2 regions of the Amycolatopsis sp. NPDC052450 genome follow, and region 2 is predicted to be linked to the other one. Evidence: riboswitches for the same ligand, from Rfam matches in the RefSeq annotation. Region 2 holds a riboswitch; the other holds the start of a gene.
The links. A riboswitch is a leader RNA that binds a small molecule or an ion and turns the genes downstream of it on or off. The one in region 2 is predicted to bind glycine.
Positions count from the first base shown of each region.

Region 1 (15,808 bases), on a different contig from region 2:
CGGGCCAAGACCGCCGAATTCGTCCTCGGACTGCTTTCCGCGACGGCGTCCCGCTCGCCGAGACTCAGTTGTTTCGGGCTTCACGAATGGGCAATGGTTTACCGGGAATCGGCGGATGAGGTTCGTCACTCACAACTTCCGCTCCGGCTCGGTTCGGCGGGAACGGACGGCGTCGTCGAGTCGCTGGAGATCCGGTGCGGACATTTCGACGCTTTTCGGTTCTTCACCGAACCCGCCCGGCCGCGCAACACGCTGCGGCCGGAGCGGGAGAACCAGATCGAGTTCGAGCAGCCGGGCTGCCTGCACGCCAACATGGACCTGTTCAAGTGGGCGTACAAACTCGACCCGTTCGTGCCCGCCGAGCTGGTCGGGGACTGCTTCGAACTGGCGGCGGACATCCGTGAGCTGGACATGCGGGCCAGCCCGTACGATCTGGCGTCGTTCGGGTACTCGCCCGTGCGGATCGAGACCCCGGAGGGCCGGGCCGAGTACGCCCGCGCGCAGGCCGGTTTCGCCCGCCGGGCCGCGCCGCTGCGTGAGCACCTGATAGCGCATTGCCAACGGCTCCTGACCGAGTTAAAGAAGGCGCCCGCGACACGCGGAAAACAACTGTGAGTTGCCGCATTCCCCGTAACATCCTCCCCTGTTAGAGTGATAACGGTTTGATTGCATACGCAGCGCGAGCGCGCACGTTTCGAAAGGACAACGATGGGGCGACACAGCGTGGCCGAAGAGCCGGTGCCGCATCCCCTCGACCCGCCGAAGCGGCCCCAGGGTCGCGGTGAGGCGACCGGTTCGCACCGGATCGTCGGGAAGAAGGCCCCGCGGCGGCGGATCGCCAAGTGGCCCATCGCCTGCCTGGTCCTCCTGGTCCTGGTCGCGATCGGCGTCTTCGGCTGGAACTGGGCGGACGGGGAGCTCAACACCCGCGCCGAAGCCCAGGCCAAGGCCTGCAGCGCCGGCGACACCCCGATGCGGGTCATCGTCACCCCCAGCATCGAGAAGCCGGTCCGGGCGGCGGCCGAGCGGTGGAACAACGCCGCGACCGTGGTCCGCGACCACTGTGTGATCATCCAGATCGACGCGCTGTCCTCCGCGTCCGTGCTCGACGGCCTCGTCGGACGGACGAACCTGGACGCGATCGGCGGTCTCCCCGCCGCCTGGATCCCCGAGTCCACCTACTGGGTGACCGAGCTGAACACCGCCAAGCCCGAACTGGTCGGTTCGCCCGCCCAGTCGGTCGCGACGGCGCGTTCGGCCGATTACCCGCTCGTCGGGCTCGCCGGGAAGAACATCGACGAGGTCCAGATGCGTGCCTCACAGACGTTCCGGCAGTTCCTGCAGCAGCCCGCCCAGCAGGCCGACTTCGCCGCCGCGGGAATCAAGGCCACCTGAGCCTCGGACTTACGGGAAAGGCCCCTTCACCGCTCGGGAAGGGGCCTTTCCCGTATCTCAGGTCTCGTGAATGGTAGGGACAGTTAGAGCCAAGGGTGGCTTAGGTACCTGCGTGGATTCCGGCTCCGGTTGATGCCAGGCCCGGTCCGTGAAGGCCTCCTTGAGGGACTCTGGGTCCCTCAAGGAGGCCTTCACGGACTCGATCGTCACCACATTCGCCCCACAGGCACCACCAGCCACAGCGGCTGCGCGTGAAGGCCCCTTCCCTCGGCTCAGCCGAAGAAACTCGGCCTTCACACGTTGCCGAGGGCAAGGGCACCGGTACCGAGCCGGTCAAGCCTCACGAGCCGAACGTGTCCGGGTCGGGGCCGGTGCGGGTGCCGTCGTCGAATTCGGCGAGGGCCGCGAGGTCGTCTTCGGCCAGTTCGAAGTCGAAAATGGCGAAGTTCTCACGGATCCGGGACGGGGTCACGGATTTCGGGATGGCCACGGTGCCGAGCTGGAGGTGCCAGCGCAGCACCAGCTGCGCCGGGCTCTTGCCGTATTTGGCCGCGAGGGCGGTCAGCGTCGGGTCCGAGAGCAGCGAACCCTGCGCGAGCGGGCTCCACGCCTCGGTGACGATGCCGTGCTCGGCGTGGAATTCCCGCAGCGCCTTCTGCTGGAGCTTGGGGTGCAGCTCGACCTGGTTGACCGCGGGCACGATCCCGGTCTCGTCGAACAGCCGCCGCAGGTGCGGGACGTGGAAGTTCGACACCCCGATGGCCCGTGTCCGGCCGTCCTCGTACAGCTTTTCCAACGCCCGCCAGGTTTCGACGTACTTCCCGCGGGACGGCATCGGCCAGTGGATCAGGTACAGGTCGACGCGGTCCAGGCCGAGCTCCGCGAGACTCGCGTCGAACGCCCGGAGCGCCTCGTCGTAGCCGTGGCCCGGATTCGGCAGCTTCGTGGTGATGAACAGTTCGTCGCGCGGTACCCCGGCGGAGCGGATCGCTTCGCCGACACCGGCTTCGTTCCCGTACGACGCGGCGGTGTCGATGCTGCGGTACCCGGCCTCGATGGCGGTCCGGACGACCTTGGCCGTGTCGCCGGCGGGTACCTGCCAGACGCCGAAACCGAGTTGGGGGATGGCTACCTCGTTGTTCAGGACGACGGAAGGCACGGCCATGGAAGGGGAATCCTCACTGGGGTCTGCGGCAGGACTTCTCGCCCCGCATCATTCCACCCCGCGCGCGGCATACGCGCGCAAATACTCCGCCGTGTCCGCGTCGGCGGGGAAGAAGGATTCGATCACCAGCTCGGCGACCGTGATGTCCAACGGTGTCCCGAACGTGGAGACCGTGCTGAAGAAGGTGAGTTCGCTGCCCTCGTGCCGCAGCCGCAACGGGACGAAGATGTCGCCCGGTCCGGGGACCTCGACTTCGGGGACGGGATCCGCGCACGGATAGGTGAGCAGTTCCTCGAGCAGATCGGTGAGGACCGGATCAGCCGTCTGGGTCACCTGACGCCGCAGCCTGCCCAGCAGATGAGCGCGCCACTCCCCCAGGTTCAGCACGTGCGGCGCCATCCCCTCCGGATGCAGCGTCACGCGCAGGACGTTGACCGGTGGCGTCAGCAAGGCGGGCGAGACCAGGCCGGTCATGATCGAGATGCTCGAGTTGGCGTCGACCAGGTTCCACCAGCGGTCGGCGACGGCGGCCGGATACGGCTCGTGTCCGGTCATCAGCTGCCGGACCGCCTTGCGGACCGCCGCCATTTCCGGGGCGCCGAGACCGCTTTCGGCGTACGCGGGGGCGTAACCCGCGGCCAGTAACAGCTGATTGCGTTCCCGCAAGGGCACCTCCAGATGTTCGCCGAGCCGCAGCACCATGTCGCGGCTGGGCTTGGAGCGGCCGGTCTCCACGAAGCTCAGGTGCCGGGTGGAGATGTCCGCCGAGATGGCGAGATCCAGCTGGCTGATCCGGCGGCGGTCGCGCCATTCGCGGAGGAGTTCGCCGACGGGGCGGCCCGCGCGGCTCACGGTCACTGTGGTCGTCACGATCACGAACCTACGGCCACGCACGACGGGCCGCCATTACCTCCCGCGTAATCGACGGGCCCCACCCGCAGCCGACATTGTTGCGGCATCGGACAACCCCCGAGAAAACGAGGAGACACCATGTCGGACATCCAGCGCGTCGCCGAGCAGTACATCGCCGTGTGGAACGAGACCGACGCGGACAAGCGCCGCGCGCTCATCGCCGAAGTGTTCACCGAGGACACCACCTACACCGACCCGCTCGGCGCCGTCACCGGCCACGACGGTGTCGACGGCTTCATCACCGGCGCGCAGGCGCAGTTCGCGGGTCTGAGGTTCAGCCTGCCGTCCGCTCCCGACGCGCACCACGACATCGCACGGTTCCAGTGGTACCTCGCGCCGGAAGGCGCGGAAGAACCGCTGGCGATCGGCTTCGATGTCATCACCGTCGAGGACGGGCGGATCAAGCAGGTGCTGGGCTTTCTCGACAAGATGCCCGGTTAAGGCTCAGGCGAAGGCCTCCGGTGGCGGGCAGGAGCAGACGAGGTTGCGGTCGCCCGCGGCCCCGTCGATCCGCCGCACCGGAGGCCAGATCTTCGCGGCGGTGAAACCGGCGGGGAAAACCGCGATCTCCCTGCTGTACGGGCGATCCCACTCACCCGCGAGACAGCGTGCGGTGTGCGGGGCGTTGCGCAGCGGGCTTTCGGCCACCGGCCACTCCCCCGCGGCGACCTTCTCGATCTCGCCGCGGATCGCGATCATCGCGTCGCAGAACCGGTCGAGTTCGCCGAGGTCTTCGCTCTCGGTGGGCTCGACCATGAGCGTTCCCGCGACAGGGAACGACATCGTCGGCGCGTGGAGGCCGTAGTCGGCCAGCCGTTTGGCCACGTCGTCGACCGTGACGCCGGTCCGTTTGGTGATCGCGCGGAGATCGAGGATGCATTCGTGCGCCACGAGTCCCTCGTGCCCGGAGTACAGCACCGGATAGTGCCCGGCGAGACGTTTCGCGACGTAGTTGGCGTTCGCGACCGCGGTCAGGGTCGCCCGCCGCAGACCGTCGGCTCCCATCATCCGGACGTAGGCCCAGGAGATCGGCAGGATCGACGCGCTCCCCCACGGCGCGGCACTGATCGGGCCCACACCGGTGGCCGGGCCCGCCTCCGGTTGCAGCGGGTGGTTCGGCAGGTACGGCGCCAGATGCGCGCGGACGCCGATCGGCCCGATACCCGGCCCGCCGCCACCGTGCGGGATGCAGAAGGTCTTGTGCAGGTTGAGATGGGAGACGTCGGCGCCGAACTTCCCGTACTGCGCCACCCCGATCAGCGCGTTCAGGTTCGCGCCGTCGACGTACACCTGGCCGCCCGCGTCGTGCACCAGCGCGCAGACCTCGCGGACGGTGTCCTCGTAGACACCGTGCGTCGAGGGGTAGGTGATCATGATCGCGGCGAGGTCGTCCGCGTGCTCGTCCACAGTGGACCTGAGGTGGCCGAGGTCGATGTTGCCCTCGTCGTCGCATTTCACGACGACCACGCGCATTCCCGCCATGACCGCGCTGGCCGCGTTCGTCCCGTGCGCGCTGGACGGGATCAGGCAGACGTCACGTGCCGCGTTCCCGCGTTCGCGGTGGTAGGCGCGGATCGCCAGCAGCCCGGCGAACTCGCCCTGGCTTCCGGCGTTCGGCTGCAGGGAGACCGCGTCGTAGCCGGTGATGCCGGCGAGCCACTGCTCCAGATCCTTCACGACGGTGAGCAGCCCTGCCGCGTCCCCGGCGGGCGCGAACGGGTGCAGACCGGCGAACTCGGGCCAGGTGATCGGCTCCATTTCGGCCGTGGCGTTGAGTTTCATCGTGCAGGAGCCGAGCGGGATCATGCTCCTGTCGAGCGCGACGTCCTTGTCGGACAACGCCCTCAGGTACCGGAGCAGCGCCGTCTCCGAGCGGTGCGCGTGGAAGACCGGATGCGTCAGGTACGCGCTGGTGCGGCGCAGATCCGGCGGGAAGCCGTCGGCGGTGTCCGCGTCGAGCGAGTCCACATCGGACACCGCGACCCCGAACGCCTTCCACACCAGGGAAAGGTGCTCACGGGTCGTCGTCTCGTCGCAGGCGATGGCGACGTGGTCCGCGTCCGCGAGCCGTAGGTTGACCCCGAGTTCCCTGGCGGTGGCGACGATCCCGGTCGCGCGGCCGGGGACGGCGACCATGACGGTGTCGAAGAACTCGCAGTGCACGACGTCGACACCGCTTTCGGCGAGTCCCGCCGCGAGCACGGTGGCCATCCGGTGCGCGCGGTTCGCGATGGCACGCAAGCCTTCGGGGCCGTGGTACACCGCGTACATCGAGGCGATCACCGCCAGCAGCACCTGGGCGGTGCAGATGTTGCTCGTCGCCTTCTCGCGGCGGATGTGCTGCTCGCGGGTCTGCAACGCGAGCCGGTACGCGGGCGCGCCGTCGGCGTCCTTCGACACCCCGACCAGCCTGCCGGGCAGCTGCCGTTCGAGCCCTTGCCGGACGGCGAGGTACGCCGCGTGTGGCCCGCCGAAGCCCATCGGGACGCCGAACCGCTGCGTGGACCCGACCGCGACGTCGGCGCCGAGCTCACCGGGCGACCGCAGCAGCGTCAGTGCCAGCGGATCCGCGGCCATCACCACCGCCGCGCCCAGCGCCTTGGCCTCGGCGATGGTGTGGTCCCATTCGCGGACGACGCCCGACGCGCCCGGATAGGACAGCAGCACGCCGAAGAAGTCGCCGCCGAGCCCCAGCCCGGTGATGCCCTGGGACAGATCCGCGGTCACCAGCTCGATGCCGAGCGGTTCGGCGCGGGTGCGCAGGACCTCGATCGTCTGCGGAAGGGTGTCCTCGTCGACGACGAACCGGGCCGATTTCGCCTTGCCCGCCCGGCGGACCAGCGTCATCGCCTCCGCCGCGGCGGTCGCCTCGTCCAGCATCGACGCGTTGGCGATCGGCAGGCCGGTCAGATCGGCGACCATGGTCTGGAAGTTGAGCAGCGCTTCGAGGCGGCCCTGCGAGATCTCCGGCTGATACGGCGTATACGCGGTGTACCAGGCCGGGCTCTCCAGCACGTTCCGGCGGATCACCGGCGGGGTCACGGTGTCGTGGTAGCCGAGGCCGATCATCTGGACCATCGGCCGGTTGCGCGCGGCCAGCGCGCGGAGTTCGGCGAGCGCGCCGGTCTCGGTGGCGGGCGGCGGGAGCTCCAGCGGTGTCGCGGATTCCCGCAGTGACGCGGGAACGGCCCGCTCGGCGAGCTCGTCCAGCGAGGCGACTCCGACGACGTCGAGGATGCGCGCGAGCTCTTCGGTGCCGGGGCCGATGTGCCGGTCCGCGAAGGGGGTTCCGGATTCGAGAGCGGCCAGTGAAACAGGCTCCATCGGGGACCTCCCAAGACGCGGGGGTGGGGCCGGGACGGATTGTCCTGGCCCTCCCCACTCTGTCCGTACCCCCGTGGGGGCGCCTGAGAGTTTCGCCCGAGTGTTGAGCCGGGCTTGCACCGTCGGCGGGGCCGCCAGGCTGTGACCTGGCGAACCACTTTCCAGAGGCGTCTCTTCCGCGCGGTCCAGGGTGCCTGAGAGGTTCCGGGGAGGACTTGCTCCTTCGGCGCCGAGCTCAACGGTTATCGGCTCGGTCTCTCCCGCGCGGATTCGTCGACCGCGGAAGTGAGCCTACCCTGCCGCCCCCGCGGCTTCATGATCAGCCGGTGCGACGTGCGTTACGGCGCTGCGTGAGCTCGTCCGGCGTGACCGTTTCGATCACGCCGCCGTCGGCCCGCTCGGCCTGGAACTCGTGGATGGTGCCGCTGATCTCCTGCATCGCACCGCTGACGGCGATGCCGAAAACGCCCTGGCCACCTTGCAGTAAATCGACGATCTCTTCGGGCGAGGTGCACTCGTAGACGGTGGTGCCGTCGGAGAACAGGGTGACCCTGGCGAGGTCGCGGACACCGCGCAGGCGCAAGTGGTCGACGGCGACGCGGATGTTCTGGAGCGAGACGCCGGTGTCCAGCAGCCGCTTGACGACCTTCAGGACGAGGATGTCCTTGAACGAGTAGAGCCGCTGCGAACCGGAACCGTGCGCGGTGCGGATGCTCGGCGCGACCAGCTTCGTCCTGGCCCAGTAGTCGAGCTGCCGGTAGGTGATCCCGGCGATCTGGCAGGCTGCGGGACCGCGGTAACCGACGAGTTCGTCCGGGAGGGAAGAGTCGGGGAACAGCTCGCCCTGCTCGCCGTCAGCGACCGGAACGAGCGGCTCTTGAGGGCTACCAGCCTCGACCACGCCATGCCTCCCCTCGCCCGACCTGGCGGCCGGCGAACAAAGCCGCGCGGACCCACGTGAGCCCGCACCGGAGTTCATCGTCAAGACGAATGCCCCAGACATCCGAATCACACCTTGGCGATTCACCCTCATTGACGGTAAGCGCGTCCGGCAAACCGGTCAACGCGACGCGCGGTCGGCCTCAAGCTCTTCTTGAGGCTTGTCGAGCACCGTCCCCCGTTCGGCCGCACGCTTGCCACTTTTACTCAGCCGTGTTAATTTTTACTCATGCAAGTAACTCCCTCCACCCAAAGTGCCATGCAAGAGGTTCAGGCGGAGCTGGGGCTGTCGGTCACCGAGGCGGCCCGGCGGGCCCAGATCATCGGGGCCACGATCGCGACGATCTCCGACCTCGGCTACCACAAGACGTCGTTCGCGAAGATCAAGGAGCGCGCCGGGCTCTCCAGCACCCGGATCATCTCGTACCACTTCACCAACAAGGCAGGCCTGATGCAGGCCGTGGTCACCACCGCGACCGGGATGAAGGACAAGTTCCTCGAAGAGCGGATCCAGGGCACGACCGACCGGGCCGGGCTGCTGCGCGGTTACATCGAGTCGGAGATCGCGTTCCTCGGCTCGTACCCGGAACTGGTGCGGGTCATGGTCGAGATGGCTTCGAGCGGCTCGGACGCCGAAGGCTGGTTCATGTCGGCGCCGATCGTCGAGGAGTTCCGGACCGGCCGGCTCGAACGCCAGCTGCGGCAGGGCCAGCGGGAAGGCGCTTTCGGCGAGTTCGCGCCGGACGTGATGGCGCTGTCGATCGCGCAGGCCATCGACGGTGTCGCGGCGAAGTTCGCGGCCGACCGGAAGCTGGACCTGGAGCGGTACGGGCGGGAGCTGGCGGACCTGTTCGTCAAAGCGACCGCCGCTTGACCGCCGCGAACCGCATTCAGAGGACTAAACGCACGCACGACGAAGGGGCGGCGCCAGTGGCGCCGCCCCTTCGTACGAGATCCAGGATGTGCTCAGGTGTCCGCGCCGCGGAAGTCCTCCGGCGAGACCGAGTCGAGGAACTCGCGGAACTTCTCGACCTCGTCCTCCTGCTCGTCGGGGATGATGAGACCCGCTTCCTCCAGCACCGCGTCGACGGCGTGGATCGGGACCCCCACCCGCAGCGCCAGCGCCACCGAATCACTCGGCCGCGCCGAAACCCGGATGTCCCCGTCGAAGACCAGTTCCGCGAAGAACGTGCCTTCCTTCAAGTCGGTGATGACGACCTGCTCCAGTTCACGGCCCAGCGCCCCGATGACCTCCTTGAGCAGGTCATGGGTGAGCGGACGGGCCGGGCGGACTCCCTGCTGCTCCAAGGCGATGGCGGTGGCCTCGACCGAGCCGATCCAGATCGGCAGGTAACGCTCGCCTTCGGTTTCCCGTAGCAACAAGATCGGCTGATTCGCGGGTAGCTCCACCCGCACGCCGACGACGCGCATCTCGCTCATCGGGCTTCGCCTCCCTCTCGTGCGCACGGGCTGCAACGCTTGTCTCGACGACCAAGCGACGGCAATCCCGACGCTACCCGTCTTCCGAGCGCTGTGCTCGCTGTCTCCGACATTCTCGGTTCGCCCGTGGCAAACCCAACTCTCACGGTACGGCATAGGGTGCCGAACATTCAGTCATTGACAAGTGGCCTCACAACGGCTCCCGGCCCCCCTGGAGCGGTTCAACCGCCTGTGACTGCCCGTATTCCGGCCTTCACCAAGAGCGTGTGCAACGCCACGGTCAACGCGGCGAGCTCCCGGACGACCTCGTCGCCCCTCGCCTGGGCGTCCTCGTCACGATGCCGATACACCGGGGTCACGATCTGCTCCAGCAGGCCGACCTCGCGGTCGGCCGCGGCCCGGAAGGCACGCAGATGTCTCGGCTCTATACCGAATTCGGTCATCGCTTTCACGGTCTTCGCCACGAGGACCGCGTCGGGATCGAAGAAGCCCGCCGCGCCTGGGCGGACGAGACCGTATTGTCGCAGCTCAGCCAGGGTGGCGGCGTCGATGCCCGCCTGGCGGAGCAGATCTTCCTCGGTCAGCCTGATCTCTCGATCGGTCTCGAAATCCCCGGGGGACGGCAGTCCGCCGTTCTCCCCCGGGGCGTCGAGTGAAACGAGTTTCCGCGGCAGCCGCGGCATCGCCGCGGTGTGCTCGGCGGACGCGGCGCCCTGATCCGCCGCGTCGAGCTGTTCCTTGATGACCTTCAGCGGGAGGTAGTGATCCCGTTGGGCGGACAGGACGAATCGCAGGCGCTCCACGTCCGCCGGAGCGAACTGCCGGTACCCCGACGGGGTCCGGCCCGGCTGGACCAGACCCTCCGCCTCGAGGAACCGGATCTTGGAGATGGTGACATCGGGGAAGTCGCCGCGCAGCTGTGCCAGCACGGCCCCGATGCTCAACCCATCGCGCTGCGACGCATCCCGATCAGGCCGCCCGGCCGCCGTCACCGTGCCCCCTGGCCCCCGTGACCCGGGCCGGTCAGGAAGACCAGGCGGAACTTGCCGATCTGGACCTCGTCGCCACCGGCGAGGACGGCCTGGTCGACCGGCTCGCGGTTGACGTAGGTGCCGTTGAGGCTGCCGACGTCGATGACGACGAACTCGCCACCCTCACGGCGGAACTCGGCGTGCCGCCGGGAGACCGTGACGTCGTCGAGGAAGATGTCGCTGTCCGGGTGCCGTCCCGCACTGGTGGTGTCGCGGTCCAGCAGGAAGCGCGAACCCGCGTTCGGGCCCCGCTTGACGACCAGGAGCGCGGAACCCGCGGGCAGCGCGTCCACACCCTGGACAGGGGCCTCGGCAGCCGGAGGAGCCTCAGTGCCTTCGACGTCGGCCAGGAAGTCGGCCCGGAAGACAGAAGTCCGCTCCGGAGACTGCTCCGGGGGAACGCCGGGCCCGTCGTTCGTGCTCACCTGAGCTCTCCTAACGCATGTGTGTTGCCACTACTCAAGAACGTGTGGAGGTCAAACGTACCGTGCCTGATCGAATCTCCGGCCCGCGGCTCCCCCTACTCTTCCCGAAGGGCCGCGGCCTGCGGCTATTCCTTGATCAGCGCCTGGTACGCCTCGGCCTCCAGCAGGGATTCCACCGAGCTCGCGTCGTCGAGACGGAGCTCGATCAGCCAGCCCTCGCCGTAGGGGTCGCTGTTGATCAGCTCGGGCGACTCGGTCACCGCGTCGTTGACCGCGACCACCTCGCCGTCGAGCGGGGCGAACAGCTCGGAAACGCTCTTGGTCGACTCGACCTCGCCGAACGTGTCCCCCGAGCCGAGCTGCTTGCCGACCTCGGGGAGTTCGACGAACACCACGTCACCGAGCTGGTCCTGGGCGTACTCCGTGATGCCCACGCGCACGAGCCCGCCGTCGCGCACGGAGACCCACTCGTGCTCCTCGGTGTACCGCAGTTCTTCTGGAGTGGACAACGCCGCTCCCCTTTCTCAAGCCCTCACTCGAAACCGACGCGCGCAGTTTCGCATCCCGCCGGGTCACGCGCCCGCCGCCTCCCGCAACTCGCCGGGTTCGGCCGTTCGCAGTGCCCGCACGGTCTGGATGACGTACAAGACGCCCGAATAGACGTACAGGACCGCGCCCCACGCCGTGAAGGCGTATCCGATCGGCCGGGCGAACGCGGCGATGTCGGATCCGCCCTGGGTGAGCAGCAGGAACGGGAAGGCGTACATCAAGACGAAAGTGGCGCCCTTGCCGATGTAGGTGACCTCCGGCGGGGCGAAGCCGCGGTGCCGGAGCAGCAGCACGCAGACGCCCAGCACGGCCTCGCGGACGACCAGCGGGACCACCAGCCACCAGGGGACGATGTCGCGGATCAGGAACGCGATGAGGGTCGCGAGGATGTAGAGCCGGTCTGCGGCGGGGTCGAGCAGCTGGCCGAGCCGGGACATCTGGTTGAGCCAGCGGGCGAGTTTGCCGTCGAGCCAGTCGGTGAGCGCGCTGAACACGAGCAACGCGAGCGCCCAGCCGTCCTCCTTCGGGCCGAGGAGCAGCCAAAGGAAGACCGGCACCCCGGCGAGCCGGAGGATCGAAAGCATGTTGGGAACGTTCAGGGCCTGCCGCAAGAGGGAAGGCTCTTCGCTGGTCACGCTCGGTTCGGGGGGCGTACTCACCCGCTCAGCCTAGGCTGCGTCTCTCAAAGCGTGCTTTCGGATCTCCGCAGCCGGGCCGCGGCATCAGCTGGTCACTCACCCAGCCGTATCAGCGGCCCGCCTCCGCACATCCGAGGCCTCCGGCCGAAAAGAAACCCGAGTATGTGTCCAGCCGCGGCGTTGCAGGTCCGCGCTGGTCAGCGCCACGGGCCTGCCCCGGTGATCGGTGCCGACCCACCGGTTGTGGCCGGCGGAGCTTTCGAGAACGTACGGGCGGCCGCCACACCAGACGACGGTGCACGGTGCCGTCGGTGGCAGCTCCGTGCTCGCCGGTGCGGTGGCCTGGGGTGACGCGGGGTCGGTCTGTTCGTCGGTCTTCATCACTCTCACGGTTTCGTGACGGGGACTGGGACACGCCGGAGCGCTACCTGTGTTTTCGGCAGAACGGGGCCGCGCGTTAACGGATCCGGCGTGGATTCGTCCGATCGGTTCGCAACGACAGCGGGGTGTTGTCGCGCTGTGAACGGCATGTTAATCGTCCACAATGGACAGTGATTGAGCGGTCCGCGCGTACCGCGGCACCCGAGGTCGCGATAGCCTCCCGCGAATCGAACGTGGCTCAATGCCACGGCTTCGGGCCCGGCCGGGTCAGAATGGGCCGGCCACGACCGGCCGACGAAAGGATCGCCTTGCCCGTCTCGACGACCACGGGAACGTGGCGGCGCCTGTTCGCGGCCTGCGCCGTCGCCGGAACGCTCGCCGCCTGTTCGGGCGACGATCCGCCACCGCCTGTCACCTCGATGTCGGTCTCGCCGCCCTCGCTCCCCGCGAGTGTGTCCAGCGTGCCGGTCCCGCCGATCCCGTCGCAGACCGCGCCGAGTCCCTCCGCTGCCCCGAATCCCGCCACCAGACCGAAACCCGCTGAACCGGTACAGGGTTCGTGCGGCACCGTCACCGCGGCCAGCGGGCTGACCCTGCAGGTGCTCAACGGGCCCGGGGTCTCCTGCGCGGACGCGACCGGGATCGTCGGCTCGTTCCACAAGAGGATCGCCGGACGCCAGTCCGCGGGCTCGGACGAACCCGTCAGCGAGACCGTGGACGGCTGGCTGTGCGTCTCCGGTGCTCCCGCCGCGCAAGGCGGCACCAGTTGCGGCAAGGGCGATCAGAACGTGTTCGCCGCCGTCGTCCCCGTCGAATGAACCATCCCCGAGAAGAAGGGCCCATGAAGAGCCTCGCCGTACTTCCCGCCGCGTTCGCCGTCGTCCTGCTGAGCGGTTGCGGAGCCGATCCGGCTCCCGCCGCCGCGCCGGCGCCGTCCTCCCCCGCCGCCACCTCGGCGCCCGCCGGGACGCCCTGTGGCGAGGTCGCCGGGCTCCAAGGCGCGAAGAACAAGGTGGTCGCACACGGGAAGACCGACTGCGCCGAAGCGATTCAGGTGCTCACGGACTACTTCACCAAGCTGACCCCCGCCGAAGCCGCGTCGCCGCAGGGGCCCGGTCCCGTGGTGATCGGTGCCTGGACGTGCGGGAGCGGACCGAACGATCCGGTGACGAGTTGCTCGACCGAGGACGAGCGCCAGATCGAAGCGACCCGCTCCTGAGCCTCAGTCGCCCCAGATGATCGGGGTCTTGCGGTAGACGTCCTTCGGCGTGTCCGATGCGGCGAAGGACGCCTACACCCTTGGTCTGCGGTGCGAGCCCGTTCGTCCCGGGGGCGGGCGGGTGGAGCGGTAGCGAGAAGGGGTTTTCGCTACGGCGGGACTGTTGCTGAGACCCATGGTCGAGATGCGTCGCGAAAGCCACTTTCGCGACGCCTGGGGTCGCGAAAGTGGCTTTCGCGGCACGGTCGCCCCACGGCCGCGAGTGAAACCCCGCGACCCGACACCTTTGCGTTACCTCCCAACAGAACGCTCTTATCACTCACGACCGGACCAACCCGCGCGACGCCGCTTGCCGACGTCCAACCGGTACAGGACGACGCCCACGATCACCATGCCGGCGAGAAAAAGACCCAGCGCACCGCCTGCCGAGACCTTCCAGATCAACGGCGATCGCGTCCGGTAGGCGAATCCGTCACCGACGAAGACCCTGTCCCCCACCGAAATCTCCTCACCCAGGATCCGGCCGCCTCCGGAAGATCAGCAGAAAAGGGAGAACGGTCGAAAGCACCGAGGAAAGAACTCCGGGCTTCCGCGCGTTTTCCGGCACTGGCGCCCTCTCGTCGATCATTGGAGCTTCAGCAGGACTTCCCGTTCGAGCTTGCCGACGAGAAGGTACTCGGGCCGGTATCCGGGCGGGACCACGAAACAGACGAGACCCGTGGTGCCGTCGAAAGCGCCGGGAGCGCCCGCGCAGTCCTTGACCCGTTCCGGCGCACCGTGTTCGTCGGCCGACAACTCCAGCGGCGTGTCGCCGAGGCGGGACGCCTCGATCCGCAGAGTGAGAACGTGGAATCCGCTCAACCACGCCTCGGCTCCCTCGGGCGGTCCGGGCCTGCTGTCGAGCACACGCACGGCCGCCTCTCCGGAGACGGCGGTCTGTCCACGGGCGAACACCGGCGGCGGTCCCCATAGGTCGCGCCGGAGTTCCCAGAAATTCGGGACCGGGTCGGCCGCCTCGCCGTAGGCCGTCCCGCCGAACCCGACCGGCGTCAGCACGACGAACGCGGCGAAGGCCAGCCCGGCGAGGAACGGCGGCACCTTCCGCGCGATCCCCGGTCTCGCCACTTTGACCAGCACGACGGCCGCGAGCACCAGGAGTGCCCAGCCGAGGGACATCGCCGTGATCTTCTCCCACGGATGGTGGGCTTCCACGACGTCGGCGGCCCCTCGCACGGACAGTACCCGGTCCGTCACCGACGAAAGCCGGGCGACCACCGGATCAGCGAGGCCGAACGTGTCCCGTGTCGGCAGTTCGATCGTGCGGCCGTCTTCGGCGATCGCCAGGACGTCGTAGCCGGTACGCGGGCCGTGCTGTCCTTCGCTGGTCGTGGAGTTCCACTCGGAGATCACCGCGCGCACGTTGTAGGTGCCGGCCAGCCCTTCGACGGTCCACCGCCCGGCGAAGGCCGCGACGGTTCCCCAGACGATCCCGCTCACGAACGCGGTGATCATCGTGTTCGCGCGCTGCCTGTCTTTCCGATCCGGTTCGCGGACGACCACCAACACCCCCTTTTCGGCTCTCCCAGCTTATTGGCCGAAGTCGCCGCACGGCACGGGATTTGTACCTACCCCCTTGCGAACCGAAGTAAGAGTCGTCTAGACTCAAACTATGCTCACCAGGGAAGACGCCGTAGCGATGATCGAGAACACGGTCGACGCGGCCGCTCTGTTCGCCCGCCATCGCTACCGCGAACTGGCGGCCGTGCTCCACCCCGACCGCAACCCCGGAGACGACCGCACCCACCGGGCCGCCGCCACCCTCAACCACCTCCACGACGAGTGGAAACGCGCCCGGCGCCAGACGGTCACCACCGCGACCTCGGCGTACACCCTCACCGAGCCGCACGCGGTGGGCAGTGTCGCGACGACCTACCGGACCACCGGCCCTCATCTGGTCAAACTCGTCCGCGACCCGGCGCTCAACCCGCTGATCCACGCCGAGTGGGCGGCGTTGCGCACGCTCGACGGCTTCACCGAACGGCACCGATGGCTGCGCCCCTACTACCCGCGACTGCTCGACACCTCGGGTCCGGTGGCGCGCGGTGACCGCGCCTTCAGCGTCCTGGATCCGCTCGTCGACGGCTTCGTCACCCTCGCCGACATCGGGAAAGCCTTCCCCGGCGGGCTCGACGGCCGCGACTACGCCTGGATGCACCGGCGCCTGCTGCGCGCCGTGGCGGGCGCGCACCGCGCGGGTGTCGTCCACGGCCACCTCACCGCGGACAACGTGCTCGTCCATCCGGGACAGCACGGGATCGTCCTCGCCGGCTGGTCCTTCGCCGTCGAAGACGGTGTGCTCCCGCTGGCGACGGACAAGTCCGTCCGGTACC
Region 1 is NZ_JBIUAQ010000016.1:70,358-86,165, forward strand. Features, by position in the region: gene ACIHAO_RS25190 (3-methyladenine DNA glycosylase) at 1-615, shown strand, start outside; gene ACIHAO_RS25195 (hypothetical protein) at 709-1,395, shown strand; gene ACIHAO_RS25200 (aldo/keto reductase) at 1,736-2,560, opposite strand; gene ACIHAO_RS25205 (helix-turn-helix domain-containing protein) at 2,609-3,436, opposite strand; gene ACIHAO_RS25210 (nuclear transport factor 2 family protein) at 3,551-3,913, shown strand; gene gcvP (aminomethyl-transferring glycine dehydrogenase) at 3,917-6,796, opposite strand; glycine riboswitch at 6,968-7,069, opposite strand; gene ACIHAO_RS25220 (MerR family transcriptional regulator) at 7,116-7,697, opposite strand; gene ACIHAO_RS25225 (TetR/AcrR family transcriptional regulator) at 7,995-8,609, shown strand; gene ACIHAO_RS25230 (bifunctional nuclease family protein) at 8,702-9,175, opposite strand; gene ACIHAO_RS25235 (MerR family transcriptional regulator) at 9,397-10,167, opposite strand; gene garA (glycogen accumulation regulator GarA) at 10,164-10,631, opposite strand; gene gcvH (glycine cleavage system protein GcvH) at 10,757-11,140, opposite strand; gene ACIHAO_RS25250 (CDP-alcohol phosphatidyltransferase family protein) at 11,204-11,839, opposite strand; gene ACIHAO_RS25255 (hypothetical protein) at 11,915-12,199, opposite strand; gene ACIHAO_RS25260 (hypothetical protein) at 12,438-12,806, opposite strand; gene ACIHAO_RS25265 (hypothetical protein) at 12,799-13,017, shown strand; gene ACIHAO_RS25270 (hypothetical protein) at 13,041-13,418, shown strand; gene ACIHAO_RS25275 (hypothetical protein) at 13,734-13,916, opposite strand; gene ACIHAO_RS25280 (hypothetical protein) at 14,043-14,978, opposite strand; gene ACIHAO_RS25285 (adenylate cyclase) at 15,088-15,808, shown strand, end outside.
Region 1: another riboswitch for glycine. It lies ahead of gcvP (aminomethyl-transferring glycine dehydrogenase); the one in region 2 lies ahead of gcvP (aminomethyl-transferring glycine dehydrogenase).

Region 2 (15,808 bases):
GTGGAGGCCTTCACGCTTGACCAGGCCCTTGAGCTCGGTGAACTCGGGGCCCATCCGCGCGCGCGTCTTGATCCACGGCGGCTTCTTCTCGATCGGGGTCTGCGCGTTGCGGACTTCGAGCCGGAGAAGTTTGCGCCCCTCGGGGACCGCGCTCATCGGTTGAGGTCCGCGTACAGCGGGTGCTTCTTGGCCAGCAGTTCCACCCTGGCGGACAGCGACCGGCGCAGGTCCTCGTCGAAGTCGGGGCGCAGCGCCTCGGCGATGATGTCGCCGACCTCGGCGAAGTCCTCGGCGCCGAAGCCGCGGGTCGCCAGCGCCGGGGTGCCGATGCGCAGGCCCGAGGTGATCATCGGCGGGCGCGGGTCGAACGGGACGGCGTTGCGGTTGACCGTGATGCCGACCGAGTGCAGCCGGTCCTCGGCCTGCTGACCGTCCAAAGTGGAGTTGACCAGATCGACGAGCACCAGGTGCACGTCGGTGCCGCCGGTCAGCACGCGGACGCCCGCTTCGGCGCAGTCCGTGCGCGAGAGGCGGTCGGCCAGGATCTTCGCGCCTTCGAGCACACGCTGCTGACGCTCGCGGAACTCCTCGCTCGCGGCGATCTTGAGCGCGACGGCCTTGGCGGCGATGACGTGCTCCAGCGGACCGCCCTGCTGACCGGGGAACACCGCCGAGTTGATCTTCTTGGCGAGTTCCTGGCGGCACAGGATGATGCCGCCGCGCGGACCGCCGAGGGTCTTGTGCGTGGTCGTGGTGACGATGTCCGCGTAGGGCACCGGGCTCGGGTGCAGGCCCGCGGCGACGAGACCGGCGAAGTGCGCCATGTCGACCATGACCTTCGCGCCGACCTCGTCGGCGATGCGGCGGAACTCGGCGAAGTCGAGCTGACGCGGGTACGCCGACCAGCCGGCGATGATCAGCTTCGGCTTGTGCTCCTTGGCGAGGCGCTCGATCTCCTCGACGTCGACGATCCCGGTCTCCTTGTCGACGTGGTAGGCGACGACGTTGTAGAGCTTGCCGGAAAAGTTGATCTTCATCCCGTGCGTCAGGTGCCCGCCGTGGGCGAGGTCGAGACCGAGGATGGTGTCGCCGGGGTTGAGCACCGCGACCATGGCGGCGGCGTTGGCCTGCGCGCCCGAATGCGGCTGGACGTTGGCGTGCTCGGCGCCGAACAGGGCCTTCGCACGGTCGATCGCCAGCTGTTCGATGACGTCGACGTGCTCGCAACCGCCGTAGTAGCGGCGGCCGGGGTACCCCTCGGCGTACTTGTTGGTCAGCACCGAACCCTGTGCCTCGAGCACGCCCACCGGGGCGAAGTTCTCCGAGGCGATCATCTCCAGGGTCGACTGCTGCCGGTCGAGTTCGGCGGCGACGGCCGTGGCGACCTCGGGGTCCACTTCGGACAGGGCAGCGTTGAACATCTCAGTTCTCCTGGGTCAGGACGGCGTACGCCTGGGCGTCGAGCAGGGCGGGCACGTCGCCGGACAGACGCACCTTCAGGAGCCATCCTTCGGCGTACGGGTCCGAGTTGATGAGCTCGGGGGTGTCCGTTGTGGCCTCGTTCACCTCGACGACCTCGCCGTCCACGGGCGCGTACAGCTCGCTGACCGACTTGGTCGACTCGACCTCGCCGAACACCTCGCCCGCGGTGACGGTGTCGCCGACCGAGGGAAGCTGGACGAACACGATGTCACCGAGCGACTCGGCGGCGAAGGCGGTGATGCCCACGGTGGCGACGCCGTCGGCGACGTTCAGCCACTCGTGTTCCTTCGTGTACTTCAGGTCCTGGGGGATGCTCATGGTTGCGAAAGGGCCTTTCAGGCGCGGGAGTAGAAGGGCAGGGCGACGACCTCGACGGGCTCGATGCGGCCCCGGATGTCGACGGAAAGCTCGGTGCCGGGCTCGGAGTGCTCCCGGTCCACGTAGGCCATGGCGATCGGGTAACCCAGGGTCGGCGACAGGGCACCGCTGGTGACCTCGCCGATCTCGGTCTCGCCCGCCAGGACGGTGTAGCCGTGGCGCGGGGCGCGGCGGCCGGAGCCCTTGAGCCCCACGCGCACCCGGGGAACGTCCTTCTTGGACAGCTCCTCGAGCGCGGCCTTGCCGACGAAGTCGCCGGGCTTCTCGAACTTGACGACGCGGCCGAGACCGGCTTCGAACGGGCTCAGCTGGAGGCTGAGTTCGTTGCCGTACAACGGCATCCCGGCTTCGAGGCGCAGGGTGTCGCGGCAGGCGAGGCCGGCCGGGAGCAGGCCGTGCGGCTCGCCCGCGTCGGTCAGGATGCGCCAGACGGCGGGGGCCTCACCGGCCGGGACGTACAGCTCGAAGCCGTCCTCGCCGGTGTAGCCGGTGCGGGCGAGCAGGACGTCGTGACCCTTCACGACGGCCGGGACGCTCGCGTAGTACTTGAGCGCGCCGAGGTCGGCGTCGGTGACGGCGCCGAGGATCTCGACGGCCTTCGGGCCCTGGACGGCGATCAGCGCGACGTCCTCGGACTTGTTCTCGACGACGGCGTCGAAGCCGGAGACCCGCTCGGCCAGTGCCTCCGCGACCACGGAGGCGTTGCCCGCGTTGGCCACGACCAGGAACTTCTCGTCCTCGAGGCGGTAGACGACCAGATCGTCCAGCACGCCGCCGTTCTCGTCGCAGATCATCGTGTAGCGCGCCCGGCCCGGCTTGACGCCGGACAGGTTGCCGACCAGCGCGAAGTCGAGGGTGTCGGCCGCCTGCGGACCGGTCACCTCGATCTCGGCCATGTGGGAGAGGTCGAACAGGCCCGCGGTCTCGCGGACCGCCTTGTGCTCCGCCAGTTCGCTGCTGTAGCGGATCGGCATCGACCAGCCCGCGAAGTCGGTGAACAACGCACCCAGTCCTTTGTGGACTCCGTGCAGGGACGTCTCTTTCGACATCAAGTGCCTCAGTTCTCGTAGGCGTTGAGCGGCGGGCAGGAGCAGACGAGGTTACGGTCCCCGCGCGCACCGTCGATGCGGCGCACCGGAGGCCAGTACTTGGCCTTGCGATTAACTCCGGCGGGGTACACCGCCAGTTCGCGGTCATACGGCAGGTCCCAGTCGCCGACCAGGGTTTCGGCGGTGTGGGGAGCGTTGCGCAGCGGGCTGTTGTCCGCGGCCCAACGGCCCTGCGCGACGGCGTCGATCTCCGCGCGGATGGCGATCATCGCGTCGCAGAAGCGGTCGATCTCGCCGAGGTCCTCGGATTCGGTCGGCTCGACCATCAGCGTGCCCGCGACCGGGAACGACATGGTCGGCGCGTGGAAGCCGTAGTCGATCAGGCGCTTCGCGACGTCGTCGACGCTGACGCCGGTCTCCTTGGTGAGCCCGCGCAGGTCGAGGATGCACTCGTGCGCGACCAGGCCGTCCTGGCCGGTGTACAGCACCGGGTAGTGCTGGTTGAGGCGTTTGGCCACGTAGTTCGCGGCGAGGACCGCGACCTGCGTCGCGGCGGTGAGCCCGCCCGCTCCCATCATGCGGACGTACGCCCACGAGATCGGCAGGATCGACGCGGAACCGAAGGGAGCCGCGCTGATCGGGCCGACACCGGTCTCGGGGCCCGCCTTCGCCAGCATCGGGTGGTTCGGCAGGTACGGCGCGAGGTGCGCGCGGACCGCGACCGGGCCGACGCCGGGGCCGCCACCACCGTGCGGGATGCAGAAGGTCTTGTGCAGGTTCAGGTGCGAGACGTCGCCGCCGAACTCGCCCGGCTTGGCGAGACCGAGCAGGGCGTTGAGGTTCGCGCCGTCGACGTAGACCTGGCCGCCCGCGTCGTGGACGATCTTGGCCAGCTCGTCGATGCCGTGCTCGTACACGCCGTGCGTGGACGGGTACGTGACCATGATCGCGGACAGCGTCTCGCGGTTGGCCTCGACCTTGGCCCGCAGGTCTTCGAGGTCGACGTTGCCCTCGTCGGTGCACTTGACCACGACGACGCGCATGCCCGCCATGACCGCGGAGGCGGCGTTCGTGCCGTGCGCGGACGACGGGATCAGGCAGACCTCGCGTTCGGTCTGACCGTTGGCGTGGTGGTACGCGCGGATCGCGAGCAGACCGGCGAGCTCACCCTGGCTGCCCGCGTTCGGCTGCAGCGACACCTTGTCGTAGCCGGTGACCTCGGCCAGCCAGCCGGCCAGCTGCTCGACGAGGACGTGGTAGCCCTCGGCGTCCTCGGCCGGGGCGAACGGGTGGATCCCCGCGAACTCGCGCCAGCTGATCGGCTCCATCTCGGTGGTGGCGTTCAGCTTCATCGTGCAGGAGCCGAGCGGGATCATGCCGCGGTCCAGCGCGTAGTCGAGGTCGGACAGGCTGCGCAGGTACCGCAGCATCGCGGTCTCGGAGCGGTGCGAGTGGAAGACCTCGTGCGTGAGGTACTCGCTCTCACGGTGCAAACCGGCGGGCAGCGCCTGGGCGCTTTCGGCCTCGTTCTCGACACCGAACGCGTTGAGCACCTTGGCGATGATCGCGGGCGTGGTGACCTCGTCGACGGCGACGCGGACGTGGTCGGCGTCGACCGGGCCGAGGTTGATCCCGTGCTCGCGCGCGACCGCGACGACCGCTTCGGCCTGTCCGGGCATGCGGGCGAGGACGGTGTCGAAGAACCCCTCGTGGACGACCTCGACACCTGCCGCGCGGAGGGCGTCCGCCAGGCCCGAGGCGAGCTCGTGGACGCGGGTCGCGATGCGCTTGAGGCCATCGGGGCCGTGGTAGACCGCGTACATCGCGGCGAGCACAGCGGGCAGCACCTGCGCGGTGCAGATGTTGGACGTCGCCTTCTCGCGGCGGATGTGCTGCTCGCGGGTCTGCAGGGCGAGGCGGTACGCGGGGTTGCCGTCGGCGTCGACCGAGACCCCGACCAGGCGGCCCGGCAGCGAACGCTCGAGCCCGGCGCGGACGGCCATGTATCCGGCGTGCGGCCCGCCGTAACCGAGCGGGACGCCGAAGCGCTGGGTCGAACCGGCGGCGATGTCGGCGCCGAACTCACCCGGCGCGGTGATCAGCGTGAGGGCGAGCAGGTCGGCGGCGACGGTGTACAGCGCGCCGGCGGCCTTCGCGGTCTCGGAGATGGCGGAGTAGAAGCCCGCGCCGCGCAGCACGCCGGAAGCACCCGGGTACTGGACGACGACGCCGAAGAACTCGTCCGGCAGACCGGTGAGCAGGTCGCGGACCTCGACCTCGACGCCCATGGCCTCGGCGCGGGTGCGGACGACGGCGATGGTCTGCGGCAGACACTCGGCGTCGAGGACGACCTTGTTCGACTTCGCCTTCGACGCGCGGCGCATCAGCATGACGGCCTCGGCGACCGCGGTGGACTCGTCGAGCAGGGAGGCGTTCGCGGTGGCGAGACCGGCCAGCTCGGAGACCATGGTCTGGAAGTTGAGGAGGGCTTCGAGACGGCCCTGCGAGATCTCCGGCTGATACGGCGTGTACGCCGTGTACCAGGCCGGGTTCTCCAGCACGTTGCGGCGGATGACCGCCGGGGTGACCGTGTCGTGGAAGCCGAGGCCGATCATCTGCGTCATCGGCTTGTTGAGCGCGGCGAGCGCGCGAAGCTCGGCGATGGCGTCCTCTTCGGACGCGGCGGGGGGAAGTTCGAGGTCACGCGTGACCCGGATCGCGGACGGCACCGCGGCCTGCACCAGGGCGTCGAGGCTGCCGTAGCCGACCTCGGCGAGCATCTTGGCCTGCTCGGACTCCGAGGGGCCGATGTGCCGGTCGTCGAAGGACGTACTGGTCAAGGGAGCTCCTTGGGTCAGGCGCCGGATAGACCGGTGCGCTGGGAACTCCCCCTCTGTCATGGCACCTGAGAGTTTCACCGCATGTGATGCGGCTTTCACCTTGGGTGAGGCGCACTTGCGCGCCTTCTTTCCAGAGTGGCCTCGCGGAAGCGGTAGTGAGTACCTGAGAGATTCCGGGGAGTTTGCTCCTTCGGTGCCCCACCACGTTCGTGAGGGCTCTCCCGCTCCAGCTCAACGGCCCTTGTCTGTAGTTGTGCGCACACCGTACCTGGCGTGTTCGACGCGCGTCTACTTCCACCCGACGACGTCACTTGCGTGTCTGGAGCCGTAACTCACGTGCTTGGAGCCGTAACTGGTGAGTTACGGCTCTGATCACGCGAGTTATGGCTCCAAGCACGCGAGTTACGCGTTCTCCATCATCATCTCGGCGGTGATCGTGCCGCAGAGTTCGGCGCACCGCGTCATCATGTCGGCCGCGTCGGCGAGTTCGGCGTCACCGGTCCTGGCGCACTCCTGGGCGCACATGCGCATCATCTGGGAGGCGAGGCCGCACATCTTCGCGCACATGCGCATCATCTCGAGGTCGGCGACCATGGCGGAGCAGCGCATCATCATGTCCGCGCACATGCGGGACATGTCCGCGCAGGTCACCATCATCATCCCGAGTTTCGCGCCGCCCACCTCCATGCAGCGCGTCAGCATCTCTTCGCACCGGACGTGGCACTCGTTGCACAGGTCGATGCAGTCACGCATGGCGGTGCTCATCTGCCGGGTCATTCTTCGGGCCTCCCGCGCTGTTCGGATCGCGGAACCGTGCGGCTCCGTGTCTCAGGACTACAGCGCAGGTCAGCGGCCCGCCATCCCAGCCACCGGGACGAGTGACGGGGTGGCGGGCCAGAGCGACGCAATTAGGTGACGAATCGCGCCGAGGCGTGTCGCAAGTAGGTGACGAATTGCGTGGGGTCAGAGAGGGGTCACGTAGGCGCCCGAGATGCCGCCGTCCACCAGGAACTGCGAAGCGGTGATGAACGAAGCGTCGTCGCTCGCCAGGAAGGCGACCGCGGCCGCGATCTCCTCCGGCTCGGCGAACCGCCCGACCGGCACGTGCACCAACCGCCGCGCCGCCCGCTCGGGGTCCTTCGCGAACAGTTCCTTCAGCAGCGGGGTGTTCACCGGACCCGGGCACAGCGCGTTGACCCGGATGTTCTCCCGCGCGAACTGCACGCCCAGCTCCCGGCTCATCGCCAGCACCCCGCCCTTCGACGCGGTGTAGGAGATCTGCGACGTCGCCGCGCCCATCACCGCGACGAACGACGCCGTGTTGACGATCGAGCCCTTGCCCTGCCGCCGCATATGCGGCAGCACCGCCTTGCAGCACAGGTACACCGAGGTCAGGTTGACCTTCTGCACCTTCTCCCACGCGTCGATGCCCGTGGTCAGGATCGAGTCGTCTTCGGGCGGGGAGATGCCGGCGTTGTTGAACGCGACGTCGACCGAGCCGAAGGTGTCCACAGTGGTCTGGAACAGGGCCTCGACCTGCTCGGCGTCGGTGACGTCGGCCTGCACGAACAGGCCGCCGACCTCGTCGGCCGCGGCCTTGCCCGCCTCGGCGGAGATGTCGCCGATGACGACCTTCGCGCCCTCGCTCGCCAGCCGCCGCGCGGTGGCGAGGCCGATGCCGCTGCTGCCACCGGTGATGACCGCGACGCGGCCCTCGAAACGCTGAACCATTCCTATTCCTCCGTGCTGATAAAGACGTTCTTGGTCTCGGTGAAGGCGTCGACGGCGTCCGGACCGAGTTCCCGGCCCAGCCCGGACTGCTTGAACCCGCCGAACGGCGTCCAGTACCGGACGGACGAATGCGAGTTCACCGAAAGGTTCCCGGCCTCGACACCGCGGGCGACGCGGAAGGCGCGGCCGACGTCGCGCGTCCAGATCGAGCCGGAAAGGCCGTACTCGGTGTCGTTGGCCATGGTCACCGCGTCCGCCTCGCCGTCGAACGGGACCACGGCGACGACCGGGCCGAAGATCTCCTCCGAGGCCAGCGGATGCCGCAGGTCCGGCGGGGTGACGACGGTCGGCGCGAACCAGTACCCGGGGCCGACGGGCGCGTTGCCCCGGAAGGCGACCGGCGCCGCGTCGTCCACATAGGACGACACCTTCGCGTGATGCCCCGCCGAGATCAGCGGCCCCATCTCGGTCACTTCCAGCCGCGGATCCCCGACGACCACACCGTTCACCGCGGGTTCCAGCAGTTCCATGAACTTCTCGTACACGCTCGACTGCACCAGGATCAGCGACCGCGCGCAGCAGTCCTGCCCGGCGTTGTCGAAGACGCCGTACGGAGCGGTGGCCGCGGCCTTCTCCAGGTCGGCGTCGGCGAAGACGATGTTCGCGTTCTTGCCGCCGAGTTCCAGCGTCACCCGCTTCACCTGCGCGGCGCAGCCCGCCATGATCTGCTTGCCGACCTCGGTCGAGCCGGTGAACACCACCTTCCGCACCGCGGGGTGGTCCACGAACCGCTGCCCCACCACGGATCCCTTGCCGGGGAGCACCTGGAAGACGTCTTCGGGGATCCCCGCCTCGCGGGCGAGTTCGCCGAGGCGGATCGCGGTCAGCGGAGTGAGCTCGGCGGGTTTGAGCACGACGGTGTTCCCGGCGGCGAGCGCGGGCGCGAACCCCCAGCCCGCGATGGGCATCGGGAAGTTCCACGGCACGATCACCCCGACCACGCCGAGCGGCTCGTGGAACGTCATGTTCACCCCGCCGGGTACCGGGATCTGCTTGCCGCTCAACCGTTCGGGCGAAGCCGAGTAGTACGTCAGCACGTCGCGGACGTTGCCCGCTTCCCAGCGCGCGTTGCCGATCGTGTGGCCCGCGTTGGCGACCTCCAGCGCGGCGAGGTTCTCGATGTCGGCGTCGACGGCGTCGGCGAACCGGCGCAGCAGCCGCGCCCGGTCGCCGGGGGCCACCGCGCGCCAGGCGGGGAACGCCGCGTGCGCGCGGGCGATCGCCGCGTCGGTCTCCTCGGCCGAGGTCAGCTCGACCGACCGCACCACCTCTTCGGTGGCGGGGTTGATCACCTCGAACGTGGTCATGCGCGCTCCTTAGCTGCTTCTACGAGTGCCTCGAAAAGCCTGATGTCGTCGGGATTCTGTTCGGGATGCCATTGGACGCCGAGGACGAACCCGTCGCCGGGCAGTTCGGCCGCCTCGATGGTCCCGTCGGCGGCCCAGCCGACCGGGACCAGCCCGTCACCGAGCCTGTCGATCGCCTGATGGTGGTAACACGGCACCTTGGTCTCGGCGCCGAAGATCGCCGCGACCCGGCTCCCCTCGGCAAGCGTCACCGTAGTGGTGCCGAAGATCCCCGGCGCGGGCTGGTGATCCCCACTGTCCAAAGTGTCCGGCAGATGCTGCGCGAGCGTGCCGCCCAGCGCGACACTGAGCACCTGCAGCCCGCGGCACACGCCCAGCACCGGTTTTCCACTGTCCAAAGCGGACCGCAGCAGGCCGAACTCGAACGCGTCCCGGTTCGGCCTCGTGTACGTCGTCGCGTGCGGCTCCTGGCCGTAGCGCGCCGGGTCGACGTCGGCGCCGCCGACCAGCACGAGTCCGTCCACGGCGGACATCAGCCGATCGTGTGCCCCGCTCACCGGCGGCAGCAGGACCGGGATCCCGCCGGCCGCGACGATACCGTCGACGTAGACCCGGTGCAGCAGCGCGACTTCGGTCTCCCAGACGAGGAACTTCGCGGGTTCCAGATAGGAGGTGAGACCGATGATGGGGTCAGAGCCGTTCGAAGCCACGGATCCTCTCCCAGTCGGTGACGGCGGCGTCGTACGCGGTGAGTTCGACCTTCGCCGCGTTCAGGTAGTGGTCGACGACCTCGTCCCCGAACGCGGTCCTGGCGAGTTCGCTCTCGTCCAGCAGCGCCGCGGCTTCACGCAGGGTCGTCGGCACGGTCGGCTTGTCGGAACCGTAGGCGTTGCCGTGGAACTCCGGCTCCAGCTCAAGTTCGTTCTCGATGCCGTGCAAACCGGCCGCGATGAGCGCGGCCACCGCGAGGTACGGGTTCACGTCGCCGCCGGGGACCCGGTTCTCGGTGCGCAGCGAGTCTCCGTGCCCGACGACGCGGAGCGCGCACGTGCGGTTGTCGGTGCCCCAAGCGACGGCTGTCGGCGCGAAGCTGCCGGGGACGAAACGCTTGTAGGAGTTGATGTTCGGCGCGAGGAAGTAGGTCAGCTCACGCAGTCCGGCGAGCTGACCGGCGAGGAAGTGCTCCATCAGCGGCGAGAACCCGCCGGGGCCGTCACCTGCCAGGACGGGCTCGCCCTCGGCCGAGCGCAGGCTGATGTGGATGTGGCAGGAGTTGCCCTCGCGTTCGTTGTACTTCGCCATGAACGTGAGGCTCTTGCCCTCCTGCGCGGCGATCTCCTTGGACCCGGTCTTGTAGACGCTGTGGTTGTCGCAGGTGGTCAGCGCGTCGGCGTAGCGGAACGCGATCTCGTGCTGACCGGGGTTGCACTCGCCCTTGGCCGACTCGACGTACAGTCCCGCCCCGCCCATGTCGTTCCGGATGCGGCGCAGCAGCGGCTCGATCCGCGAGGTGCCGAGCATCGAGTAGTCGACGTTGTACTGGTTGGCCGGGCGAAGGTCCTGATACCGCTTGTCCCATGCCGACTCGAAGGTGTCGTCGAAGACGATGAACTCCAGTTCGGTCCCGACGTACGCGGCGAGACCACGCGCGGCGAGCCGGTCGAGCTGACCGCGCAGGATCTGGCGCGGCGAAGGGGCCACGGCGCCGCCCTGCACCCGTTCGAGGTCGGCGAGGACGAGCGCGGTGCCCTCCTGCCACGGAAGCAGGCGAAGCGTGCCGAAGTCCGGGCGCATGACGAAGTCGCCGTAGCCGGTCTCCCACGACGACATCGCGTAACCGTCGACAGTGTTCATGTCGACGTCGACGGCGAGCAGGTAATTGCACGCTTCGGTGGCGTGCTCGACGACCTCGTTGAGGAAGTACTCGGCGGCGCAGCGTTTGCCCTGCAACCTGCCCTGCATGTCGGCGATCGCCACCAGCACCGTGTCGACCGTGCCGTCCTCGACCAGTTCCCGGAGCCGATCCAGCGTGAGCATGCCGCGCCTGTTCGCCATCAGCCTCACCTAAAGGTTCGAAGCGGTACCTTTGCGGCTTCTTCCTACCGGGTGAGCCGGACCTGGTCAACTCGACCAATGGTCTACCTCGTTACCCATTGCGGACGGTAGTTGATCCCTGGGCGGATTGTCTGCGATGCCCGGCTGAGAAGATGCTGTGAATCCCGCCGGACGGGAGGAGATCCGCACACCCGGAACGTTGTACGGATCAAGAGAGGTGAGAAGGAATGACACAGGCATTCACGCAGCAGACCACGTTCACCGAGCCCCAGGGGCGGGCTCAGCTCCCGACGCTGCCCAGCGGGTGGCCGATCGGCTCCTACGAGTCGTACTCCGAAGCGCAGCGTGCCGTCGACCACCTCGCGGGAACGGACTTCCCGATCACGGACGTCACCATCGTCGGTGTCGAGCCGATCCTGGTCGAGCGGATCGCCGGGCGGATGGGCTGGAGCAAGGTGCTGACCAGTTCGGCACTGTCGGGCGCGATGTTCGGTATGTTCCTCGGCCTCGTGCTGAGCCTGCTCAACCCGGGCGCCGGACTGGTGCCGATCCTCGTCGGCCTCGTCGGCGGTATCGCGTTCAACCTGCTGTTCGGCGCGCTGGGGTACGCGGCTTCGAAGAACAAGCGCGGGTTCATCTCGCAGAGCCAGCTGGTCGCCCGGCGTTACGACGTCCTGGCCCAGCCGCGCAACGCCGAGAAGGGCCGCGCCCTGCTGGCCGACCTGGCAGCCAGGAGCGCGTTCCTCCACTGAGCCTCACCCCCACGCGAGCCGGCACCTCAGTACGAGGTGCCGGCTCGCGGCTTTACGGGGTCAGGCGGTGCAGGTCACGCGGGAACAGCGTCGCCTGGCGGACGTTGGGCAGCCCGAGCAACCGGGCCGTCCAGCGTTCGAGACCCAGCGCGAACCCGCCGTGCGGCGGCATCCCGTGCGCGAAGACGGACAGATAGTCCCGGTACGGCTCGGTGGACTCACCGCGCGCCGCCAGCGCGGCGACGTAGTCGGCGTGCCGATGCAGCCGCTGGCCGCCGGTCACGAGTTCCAGCCCGCGGAAAAGCAGGTCGAAACTGTTGGAATACCCGGGTCGCTCCGGGTCCGGATGCGTGTAGAACGGCCGCTTCACCATCGGGTAGCCGGTGACGAACAGGAATTCCGATCCGTGTTCGCGCAGCGCCCAGTCCGAAAGCAGCCGCTCGTGCGCGGGTGCGAGGTCCGGTTCGCCACGCGGGTCTTCGCCGGACAGCCGCGCGATCAGGTCTTGCGCCTCCGCGAAGTGGATCTCCGGAATCTCCTCGGGCACCACGACTTCCGCCTCCGGAACCGCCGCGGCCATCCCGGCGACGACCTCCCGCAGCACCGCCATCACGTCGTGGTGGCCGTCGATGAAGCCGAGTTCGGCGTCGAGGCTGGTGTACTGCGCGAGATGCCGCGCCGTGTCGTGCGGTTCGGCGCGGAAGACCGGGCCGACCTCGTACACCCGCTCGAAGACCCCGACCAGCGCCTGCTTGTAGAACTGCGGCGACTGCGCCAAGAAGGCCCGCTCGCCGAAGTAGTCGATGCCGAAGACGTTCGCGCCGGATTCCGTGGCCGACGAGACGATCTTGGGCGTCTGGGTTTCGGTGAACCCGAGTCCGTCCAGTGCCGACCGGAACCCGGCGACGCTCGCCGCCGCGACCGTGAACACCTTCTTCAGCCGCGGATGCCGCAGCGCGACGGCGGCGTTGTCCAGCACCGTGGGCAACGCGGCCGGAAGCGACGGCCGATAGAGGTCGAACGGCGGTGGTTCGGCGGGTTCGGAAAGCGGCTTGACCGACGGCTCGGTCAGTTCCACGCCGTCGGGTGCTTGAGGGTTCGCCGTGACAAGGCCTTCGACCTCGACCACGGTCTCCTCCGGCGGGCCACCGGGTTCGGCGAGCACGACCTGGCCGAGTCCGGAGCGGTCCCGGATCACCAGGAAGGTGACGGATTTCAAGCGGCGCCGGCGGTGCACCCAGCCGGCGACGCGGACACGGCCGCCGACGTGCCGGGGCAGGTCGGCGACGAGGACACGCGAGATCATCACAACTCCTGTACGGATATGCGCGACCCCTTGGGAGTGCGGGCGAGAAGGGAACTCGCGGTACCACCGCACTTTCGCCGCCGCCCTGGACGAGCGGCGGCCTCGAAGGCCCGATGACGAGGGCCGGACGGCGGGGCATGGGGCGCGGACGCCGTTCCTCCCCGCACTCGGGAGGGTCTTCACCGCAGGCCGCGAGACCGCCTTCTCAGCTACCGGCGGCTCTCTGGGACTCGCGTGGTCCTTCGGCTACTCGTCTCCGTCAACGCGTTGCCCCCGAGATTACGTCTCGCGAGGCGATCCTCGCATCCGCATTTCGTCCTCTGGATGCGGTAGTCGAGAACGCGAACTACCGCATCCAGAGGACGAAATGCGTAAAGGGGTGGAGGCGCCCCCGACAGCCGCCTCCACCCGGGCCACCTAGCGCGTCGGCTGGGTGGAGTTCGACGGCGGCGCCACCGAGGTGGACGACGGCGGGGCGGCCTGAGAAGTCGGCGGCACCGGTGCGCCCTTCGGGATCGCCGCGCTGAACGGGACGTCGGTCCGTTCCTGGCAGTAACCGCGGGAACCGTTGTAGCCGTTCAGGTTTCCGTCGTTGTCCTGGACGCCTCGTTCGAGCCGCGGCCGCGGGTAGCGGTTGTCGTCACCGACCTTCCGCTTCTCGCCCGTACTCCTCTCGCAGGCGTACCGCGTGGTGCTGAGCGGACGGCCGTTCTCGTCGTAGAGGTAGATCTCGGCCAGCGGCTTGCCTTCGGCGTCGAAGGCGTAGATGTTCTCCACGTCCTGGCTGCCGTACATCAACTGCGGGTTGCCGTAGTTGTCGTTGTAGCTCGGCCCGTAGGGGCTGTTGTAGGAACCGTTGCTGTAGGACCGTTTCGCGACCAGGTCGACCGCCGCGCCCGCGCCGCCGAGCATGCTGCCGACGACGAACGCCGAGATCGGCACGGCCAGCCACAGCAGCCGCCGGTCGGCCTTCAGCTTCGGCCCCGCCCACACCACGGCGACGGCCGCCAGCAGCATCAGCGGCAGCAGCAAAATGGCCTCGGTGTCGCGGACCACGAGCAGCAGGCCGAACACGACCAGCACCGCCGCGCACAGCACCCACCACGCCGGCTTGAGCGTGCGGAAGTAGTTCAGCCCCTTGCCGTTCCGGTCTTTCTGGAACGAGGCCGCGGTCTCGCGGAGTTTGACCACCTCGGGCAGTTCCGCGATCGGGGCGACGCCCTTGCGGACCACGTAGGCGACGCTGATCGCGAGCACGGGGGCGACGAAAAGCAGGCCCAGCAACGGTTCCACCCGGACCAACACCGCGGCGGCGAAGCCGAACAGTGCGAAGCCGCCGACGGAGAACACCAGGCCCCAGAACGCGAACCGCGCTCCGCCGATTCCGGTCTTCACCTTCAGCACGGTGGTCTTGTCGCCCGCGTCGGCCGGACGCGGCGGATAGCCACCCGACGCCCGCAGTTCGGCGGCGTAACTCTCGGGGCTGCCCAGCCGCTCGATCAGGGCGTCGACCTTGGGGTTCTCGCCCAGTTCCGCCTCCATCTCGGCGAGATGGGGCCGGACGTCTTCGAGGATCTCCTCGACTTCGCTCTCGGGAAGGTCGGCGAGCGCGCTCCTGACCCTCGCCAGATACACCCGCACGGCGGTCGGATTCTGCGTGCTCATGCTGCCTCTCCCAACAGGCTGTTCATCGTCGTGGCGAAAGTCCGCCAGGTCTGCCCCGACTCCTCGAGGCGCTGGCGACCCGGTTCGTTGAGGCTGTAGTACTTGCGGTGCGGGCCTTCTTCACTCGGCACCACGTACGACGTCAGCAGGCCTGCCTTGTACAGCCGCCGAAGCGTTCCGTACACCGAAGCGTCGCCCACTTCTTGCAACCCCGCGACGCGAAGTCTTCGGAGCACGTCGTAGCCGTAGCCGTCCTCTCCGCGAAGTACCGCGAGAACGGCGAGGTCCAGCACGCCTTTGAGTAGCTGACTGATCTCCACAGTCGCGTCCCTCCCAGTCTTACGCAACAGAAGGTACCACGCATTGCGCAGTAGTGTGCACGGCGGAACCCACTTGCGTCGAACGGGGGTTCATGGGTTACTTACTCCAGTAATGAACCACCGCACCCGGCACGGGTGCACGAAGACTGGGAACGGAGGTGTCGTGCTCGACGAAGGAACACCCCTGTTCGTGCAGATCGCCGAACAGATCGCCGACGACATCGCCGAGGGAAGCCTGGCCGAGGGGGAACGCGTGCCGTCAACCAACGAACTCGCCGCCTTCTACCGGATCAATCCGGCGACGGCGGCCAAGGGGATCAACGTGCTCGCCGACGACGGACTGCTCGAAAAGCGGCGCGGTATCGGCATGTTCGTCGCCGGCGGGGCGCGGCAGAAGCTGCTCACCGACCGGCGGCAACGGTTCGCCGAGCAGTACCTCGACCCGATGCTCATCGAAGCGCGACGCCTCGGCATCGACGACGAAACCCTGATCTCGCTCATCCGCGGGAACGGACACCGGAACGGAGGACCCGCCGCATGACGCCGACCATTTCGACCACCGGCCTGACCCGGCGCTACGGCGACCACCTCGCGCTCGGCGATGTCTCGGTCGACATCGAAGAAGGCAAGATCACCGGCCTGCTCGGCCGCAACGGCGCGGGCAAGAGCACCTTCCTGCGCATCGTCACCGCGCAGGAGTTCGCCAGCACGGGCTCGGTCCGTGTGTTCGGCGAGAACCCGGTGGAGAACGAACGCGTGCTCCAGCGCCTGGTGCTCGTCCGTGAGGACCAGCAGTTCCCGGACTTCAAGGTCCGGCACGCCCTTTCGGCGGCGTCGTGGTTCTACCCGAACTGGGACGCGGA
Region 2 is NZ_JBIUAQ010000042.1:6,840-22,647, reverse strand. Features, by position in the region: gene lipA (lipoyl synthase) at 1-156, opposite strand, end outside; gene glyA (serine hydroxymethyltransferase) at 153-1,421, opposite strand; gene gcvH (glycine cleavage system protein GcvH) at 1,423-1,800, opposite strand; gene gcvT (glycine cleavage system aminomethyltransferase GcvT) at 1,818-2,909, opposite strand; gene gcvP (aminomethyl-transferring glycine dehydrogenase) at 2,918-5,749, opposite strand; glycine riboswitch at 5,793-5,893, opposite strand; gene ACIHAO_RS38975 (hypothetical protein) at 6,152-6,526, opposite strand; gene ACIHAO_RS38970 (3-oxoacyl-ACP reductase) at 6,713-7,480, opposite strand; gene ACIHAO_RS38965 (aldehyde dehydrogenase family protein) at 7,483-8,847, opposite strand; gene ACIHAO_RS38960 (gamma-glutamyl-gamma-aminobutyrate hydrolase family protein) at 8,844-9,557, opposite strand; gene ACIHAO_RS38955 (glutamine synthetase family protein) at 9,538-10,902, opposite strand; gene ACIHAO_RS38950 (general stress protein) at 11,130-11,654, shown strand; gene aspS (aspartate--tRNA(Asn) ligase) at 11,707-12,960, opposite strand; gene ACIHAO_RS38940 (DUF1700 domain-containing protein) at 13,378-14,625, opposite strand; gene ACIHAO_RS38935 (PadR family transcriptional regulator) at 14,622-14,945, opposite strand; gene ACIHAO_RS38930 (GntR family transcriptional regulator) at 15,109-15,486, shown strand; gene ACIHAO_RS38925 (ABC transporter ATP-binding protein) at 15,483-15,808, shown strand, end outside.